Arthrobacter globiformis: one gene and its partner. The protein of the gene in region 1 binds, or shares a complex with, the protein of each later gene. Links are inferred from orthologs where the notes say so. Each region holds a gene or a part of one and is shown on either strand. Other genes may lie near its edges. The genes, in order: secA and secY.

The links.
Region 2: the proteins of secA (region 1) and secY are in contact, whole or in part, in a crystal structure (PDB 3DIN), measured with the Thermotoga maritima proteins. The link is inferred for Arthrobacter globiformis from one-to-one orthologs. Residues at the interface, in WP_004082002.1 of Thermotoga maritima: Glu261, Ala262, Arg263, Lys300, Ala301, Arg302, Thr303, Ile304, Ile305, Leu323, Tyr324, Asp325, Pro326, Val329, Ser330, Tyr333, Ile336, Lys340, Phe345, Val349, Glu363, Phe364, Tyr374, Ser375, Gly376, Gly377, Glu393, Ile395, Thr482, Ser483; in WP_004081795.1 of Thermotoga maritima: Glu108, Gly109, Glu110, Glu111, Ala236, Glu237, Arg238, Arg239, Ile240, Thr241, Ile242, Gln243, Tyr244, Ala245, Arg246, Arg247, Val248, Thr249, Gly250, Arg251, Arg252, Val253, Tyr254, Gly256, Ala257, Ser258, Thr259, Tyr260, Leu261, Pro262.

The regions. Positions count from the first base shown.
Region 1 is NZ_JAUSYZ010000001.1:3,879,248-3,882,798, forward strand. What follows is about bases 30-3,264. They hold secA (preprotein translocase subunit SecA), read right to left. Parts: upstream 2,963-3,264; coding sequence 230-2,962; downstream 30-229. Other genes in these bases: QF036_RS17655 (Rv3235 family protein), read left to right, coding at 30-170; QF036_RS17665 (winged helix-turn-helix domain-containing protein), read right to left, coding at 3,047-3,264. Also shown: more of QF036_RS17655, read left to right, coding at 1-29; more of QF036_RS17665, read right to left, coding at 3,265-3,551. UniProt on the Escherichia coli protein: Required for protein export, interacts with the SecYEG preprotein conducting channel.
Region 2 is NZ_JAUSYZ010000001.1:4,134,115-4,137,287, reverse strand. The notes cover bases 72-2,928. They hold secY (preprotein translocase subunit SecY), read left to right. Parts: upstream 72-773; coding sequence 774-2,084; downstream 2,085-2,928. Other genes in these bases: map (type I methionyl aminopeptidase), read left to right, coding at 2,784-2,928; rplO (50S ribosomal protein L15), read left to right, coding at 92-577; rpmD (50S ribosomal protein L30), read left to right, coding at 72-92. Also shown: more of rpmD, read left to right, coding at 1-71; more of map, read left to right, coding at 2,929-3,173. UniProt on the Escherichia coli protein: The central subunit of the protein translocation channel SecYEG. Consists of two halves formed by TMs 1-5 and 6-10.

The DNA of each region.
Region 1 (3,551 bases):
GGCTGCTCCACCGCAACGCGTCAGTCCGCTCGGTCCGCGCCTGCGCGGTGACACCTGACGTTTACGAGGCCAGCGCGGTGGTGATTGATGAACTGCGGGTCCGGGCAGTAGCCGTCCGGCTGGAACGCAGCAAGAATGTCTGGCGCGTGACCGCCCTGGAGATTGGCTGACGCGAATGCAGGAAAGGACCGGAGCACGGGCTCCGGTCCTTTCCTGTCATATCCGCTGGCTAGCGCTTTTTCTTCTTCCCGTCACGCCGCTCCTGCGAAGCGGCCTTGGCGGGGTTGCCCGAACGGCCTGCAGCGCGGCCTTCGATCCGGGTCTCGGCTCCGCCGTCTTCCCGTGGTGCGGTGTACTGGAGCTGGGCGGGCTTCTCCGGGGCTTCAAGACCGGCGGCACGGATCTGCGGCTCGTGGTGTTCGGTATGGCCTCCGGCGGCATCGGCAACCACGACGTCCTCGGCCGGGGTGACTTCCACTTCGAGGTTGAAGAGGAAGCCGACGCTCTCCTCCCGGATGGCTTCCATCATGGACTGGAACATCGTGAAACCTTCACGTTGGTACTCCACCAGCGGATCACGCTGGGCCATCGCACGCAGGCCGATGCCCTCCTTGAGATAGTCCATCTCGTACAGGTGCTCCTGCCACTTCCGCCCGATGACGGAGAGCACAACACGCCGCTCGAGTTCACGCATGCTCTCGGAGCCGATCGCCTCCTCGCGTGCCTGATACACCAGCTTGGCATCCGACAGGATTTCTTCCCTCAGGAACTCCACGGTGATGCGCGACTTGCCGCCGGCCTCGTCAATGACATCGTGCGGCGTCACGGTGACGGGGTAGAGCGTCTTGAGGTTGGTCCAGAGCTGCTCGAAGTCCCAGTCGTCGCCGTTGCCTTCGGCGGTCGCTTCGTCGATCAGTGCGTTGATGGTGTCTTCCAGGAAGAACTGCACCTTTTCGTGAAGGTCGTCGCCTTCGAGGATCCGGCGGCGGTCGCCGTAGATGGCTTCGCGCTGGCGGTTGAGGACGTCGTCGTATTTCAGAACGTTCTTGCGCTGCTCGGCGTTCCGGCCCTCGACCTGCCCCTGGGCCGAGGCAATGGCGCGCGAGACCAGCTTGGATTCCAGCGCCACGTCGTCGGGTACGGAGCTGTTCATCAGCCGCTCCGCAGCACCCGAATTGAACAGGCGCATGAGGTCGTCGGTCAGCGAAAGGTAGAAGCGGGATTCGCCGGGGTCGCCCTGGCGGCCTGAGCGGCCGCGGAGCTGGTTGTCGATGCGGCGGGATTCGTGGCGCTCAGTTCCCAGCACATACAGTCCGCCCAAGCCCAGCACTTCCTCGTGCTCGTCCTTGACGGCTTTCTTCGCAGCCTCCAGCGCCCCGGCCCAGGCTGCCTCGTACTCCTCCGAGTTTTCCTCCGGGTCAAGTCCCCGCTGTGCGAGTTCGGCGATGGCGGTGAACTCGGCGTTACCGCCCAGCATGATGTCCGTGCCGCGGCCAGCCATGTTCGTGGCGACAGTCACCGCCCCCTTGCGTCCGGCCTGGGCCACGATGGCAGCTTCACGGGCGTGGTTTTTGGCGTTGAGAACCTCGTGCCGGATGCCCTCCTTCGCCAGCAGGCGCGAGAGGTACTCGCTCTTTTCGACGCTCGTGGTGCCCACCAGGACCGGCTGGCCGTCCGCGTGGCGTTCGGCGATGTCCCGGACCACGGCCTCGAACTTCACAACCTCGTTCTTGTACACCAGGTCGGACTGGTCGATCCGCTGCATGTCGCGGTTCGTGGGGATGGCCACTACCCCGAGCTTGTACGTGCTCATGAATTCGGCGGCTTCGGTCTCGGCCGTGCCTGTCATGCCGGAGAGCTTGTCGTACATGCGGAAGTAGTTCTGCAGCGTCACCGTGGCAAGGGTCTGGTTTTCAGCCTTGATCTCGACGCCCTCTTTGGCTTCGATCGCCTGGTGCATGCCTTCGTTGTAGCGGCGGCCAGCCAGAATACGGCCGGTGTGCTCGTCAACGATGAGGACTTCGCCGTCGAGGATGACGTAGTCCTTGTCCCGCTTGAACAGCTCCTTGGCCTTGATGGCGTTGTTGAGGAAGCCGATCAGGGGCGTGTTGGCGGATTCGTAGAGGTTCTGGATGCCGAGGTAGTCCTCGACCTTCTCGATTCCGCTTTCGAGGACGCCGACGGTGCGCTTCTTCTCGTCGACTTCGTAGTCCTTCTCCGGCTGCAGGCGCAGGACAACCTTGGCGAACTCGCTATACCAGCGGTTCGTGTCACCCTGGGCCGGACCGGAAATGATCAGCGGCGTTCGGGCCTCGTCGATGAGGATCGAGTCGACTTCATCGACGATCGCAAAGTTGTGGCCGCGCTGGACCAGTTCTGACTTGTCCCACGCCATGTTGTCGCGGAGGTAGTCGAAGCCGAATTCGTTGTTGGTGCCGTAGGTGATGTCGGCAGAATACTGCTCGCGGCGGACAGCCGGGTCCTGGTTGGCGAGGATGCAGCCGCTGGTGAGCCCCAGGAAGCGGTAGACGCGGCCCATAAGCTCAGACTGGTACTCGGCCAGGTAGTCGTTCACGGTGACAACGTGCACGCCTTTTCCGGTGAGGGCATTGAGGTAGGCCGGAGCAGTGGCCACCAGAGTCTTGCCTTCACCAGTCTTCATTTCGGCGATGTTGCCCATGTGCAGGGCGGCACCACCCATGAGCTGAACATCGAAGTGCCGCATGCCGAGCGTGCGCGAGGACGCCTCGCGCACGGCGGCAAAGGCTTCCGGCAGAAGGTCGTCGAGCTTCTCGCCATCCTGGTGGCGCGCACGGAGCCGGTCTGTTTCTTCGCGCAGTTCCGCATCCGTAAAGGTTTGGAACGAGTCTTCAAGAGCGTTAATGGAATCAGCATAGTTCCGCAGTTGCCTCAGGAGTTTTTTGTCACCTGTGCGGAGAATTTTTTCGATTAGTGATGCCACGTGAAGTTGCTCCCAGTCTCATGCTGCCGAATTCTGGCGTGATTTAGTCTACGGGAGAGACGCTTGGCACGTTGCCCTGTTCCCTCACAGCGGATAGCCGTGGACGGCGGCCGCGACCGCGGGAGCAAGATCTCCCACCGGCGAGACGGCTACGCCGTCCAGTCCCAGCCAACGTGCCATCAGCTGCAGCTCAGCGGCGAGTTCGACGGCGGTGTCCGCCGGAGCGTCCGGCTCGCCGAAACACGCCTTGGCAAGCAACAGGCCCGCGGCGCGGTCTGACTTAAGGTCTACCCGGGCCACAATGCGGTCGCGGAGCAGGAACGGAAGCACGTAATAGCCAAAGCGCCGCTTGGCCACCGGGGTGTAAATCTCGATGCGGTAATGAAATCCGAAGAGCTCTTCAAGCCTGCGCCGTTCAAACACCAGCGAATCGAATGGACTGAGCAGCGCCCTGCCAGCAGCCTGACGCGGCAGCCGCGCCTGGGCGTGGCGGTACACCAACCGGTCCCAACCTGCCACTGTCACCGGTTCCAGGCGTCCGGCATCAACCAGGCGCTGAACCGAGTCCGCGGCTGCCTTTACCGGAGTC
Region 2 (3,173 bases), 260 kb from region 1 along the record:
TCGGACACACCGTTGTCCGCACCGCCGACGCCGTGACCGTTGGAATGCTCAACACGGTTCCGCACCTCGTGAATGTTGAGGAGGCGAAGTAATGGCAGAGAAGAACACGGCCGAGACCGCAGCTGCTGAGAAGCAGAGCGCTCTGAAGGTTCACCACCTGCGTCCCGCCCCGGGTGCCAAGACCGCCAAGACCCGTGTTGGTCGTGGTGAAGGCTCCAAGGGTAAGACCGCCGGTCGCGGTACAAAGGGTACGAAGGCCCGCTACCAGGTGAAGGCTGGCTTTGCCGGCGGCCAGCTGCCGCTGCACATGCGCCTGCCGAAGCTTCGCGGCTTCAAGAACCCGTTCCGGGTTGAGTTCCAGGTTGTGAACCTGGAGAAGCTCAACGAGCTGTTCCCGGAAGGTGGCACTGTCACCGTGGAGGACCTGGTTGCAAAGGGTGCTGTTCGCAAGAACCAGCCCGTGAAGGTGCTTGGCACCGGCGACATCACCGTCAAGGTTGACGTCACCGCCCACGCCTTCTCAGCCAGTGCCACTGAAAAGATCGCTGCAGCCGGCGGCAGCACCACCGCGCTCTAAGGGATTCCGTCCCGGAGCCGGTGGGCGCTAGCCCGCTGCACAAACTCCCGGCACGGGGGCCGAGGCCCCTGTGCCGGGAGTTTTTTCATACCCATTGGGTCTTCCGGATTGTTCGCATGCCGCAAACACCGGTTAGACTCGGTTCTTGGGTTTATAGACCTGCATCTCGAGACTTATTAACTACTGAGGAGGACGCTTGCTAAGCGCATTCGGCCGGGCGTTTCGAACGCCTGATCTGCGACGCAAGTTGTTGTTCACGCTGGGAATCATCACAATCTTCCGCTTGGGAGCGTTTATCCCCTCGCCCGGTGTGAGCTACCAGAATGTCCAGCAATGCTTGTCGAACGGGCAGACCCAGGGCGGGATCTACCAGCTCGTCAATCTTTTCAGCGGCGGTGCATTGCTGCAGGTCTCCATCTTCGCCCTGGGCATCATGCCGTACATCACGGCGAGCATCATTGTGCAGCTGCTGCGCGTGGTCATCCCGCGGTTCCAGCAGCTGTATGAAGAGGGCGCCTCCGGGCAGTCCAAGCTGACGCAGTACACGCGGTACCTGACGATCGCCCTCGGCCTGCTGAACGCCACGACGCTGGTGTCGCTGGCGCGGTCAGGCCAGTTGCTGCCCGGCTGCAACCTGCCCATCATCCCGGATCAGGGCGTCATCACCACGATCCTCATCATCATCACGCTGACGGCCGGCACCGGCCTCATCATGTGGATGGGTGAGCTCGTGACCGAGAAGGGCGTCGGCAACGGTATGTCGCTGCTGATCTTCACGGCCATCGCTGCCGGCTTCCCCACCTCGCTGGGCGCCATCTGGTCCGCACAGGGTCCGGGCACGTTCTTCATTGTGCTGGCCATCGGCCTGCTGACGGTTGCCCTGGTGGTCTTCGTGGAGCAGTCCCAGCGCCGCATCCCGGTGCAGTACGCCAAGCGGATGATCGGCCGCCGCACGGTGGGCGGCACCAGCACCTACATTCCCATCAAGGTGAATATGGCCGGCGTCATTCCCGTCATCTTCGCTTCCTCGATGCTCTACCTTCCGGCGTTGATCTCGCAGTTCAACCAGCCGAAGGCAGGGGAGTCGATCCAGCCGTGGGTTGAGTGGATCAACAACAACCTGACCCGCGGAGACCACCCCATCTACATGGCGCTGTACTTCGCCATGATTGTTTTCTTTACCTACTTCTATGTCGCGATCACCTTCAACCCTGAAGAGGTCAGCGACAACATGAAGAAATACGGCGGCTTCATTCCGGGTATCCGTGCCGGCAAGCCGACCGCGGATTACCTGCAGTACGTCCTGTCGCGCATCACGCTGCCCGGAGCCTTCTACCTTGGCTTCGTGGCACTGATACCGCTGGTGGCGCTCGTGCTGATCAACGCAAACCAGAACTTCCCGTTCGGTGGCACCTCGATCCTGATCATGGTGGGCGTTGGCCTGGAAACCGTCAAGCAAATTGACGCGCAGCTACAGCAGCGTCACTACGAAGGGCTATTGCGATGACCAGAATGTTGATTATCGGACCACCGGGTTCGGGCAAGGGCACGCAGGCGGAGCGCATTTCAGAACGCCTCGGCGTCGTTGCGATCTCCACCGGCGACATCTTCCGCGCCAACGTGAAGGGCGAGACGCCGCTCGGCGTTGAGGCCAAGAAGTACATGGACCAACGGGGACTTCGTCCCGGACAGCGTGACGAACAAGATGGTCCGCGACCGTCTTAGCGAAGGCGACGTCGAGGACGGCTTCCTGCTGGACGGCTACCCCCGCACCACCGCACAGGTTGACTACCTGGACCAGATCCTGGCCGACGGCGACCAGAAGCTGGACGTGGTCCTGCAGCTCACGGCTGACGACGAGGAGCTCGTGTCCCGCCTGCTGGGCCGCGCGAAGGAAACCGGACGCAGCGACGACAACGAAGCCGTCATCCGCCACCGCCTGGACCTCTACCACGAGCAGACCGAGGCCGTTGTGGCCAAGTATGCCGAACGCGGCATCCTGACCCAGGTGGACGGCATCGGCCAGATCGACGAGGTTACCGACCGCGTCATGCAGGCAATCAAAGAGGCGCAGGCCGCCTGATATCAGTTCCAACGCTGCGAGGCTCCTCCCGGACCATGGGGAGGGGCCTCCGGCTTTTAGCCCGCGCCTTCTGTTCCATCCGGCAACCGGAACGGCGAGGCACATTGAGAGGAAACACCGCTGATGGCATTCGGCCAGCCACGGATTGAATACAAGACCAACGCCCAGATGCGCACCATGCACGAGGCCGGGCTCGTCCTGAGCCGCGCCCTCGACGCAGCCGTGGCCGCAGCAGCTCCGGGTGTCACCACGAAGCAGCTGGACGAGGTCTTCGCCGCGGTGCTGCTGGAGGCTGGCGCCAAGTCCAACTTCCTGGGCTACCACGGGTTCCCCGCCACCATCTGCACGTCGGTCAACGAGGAAGTGGTGCACGGCATCCCGGGCGATAAGGTCCTGCAGGACGGGGACATCATCTCGATCGACGGCGGGGCCATCGTCAACGGCTGGCACTCCGACTCCGCGCGGACTGTCATCGTGGGAACGCCGGACCCGGAGGACCAGCGACTCTCCGAC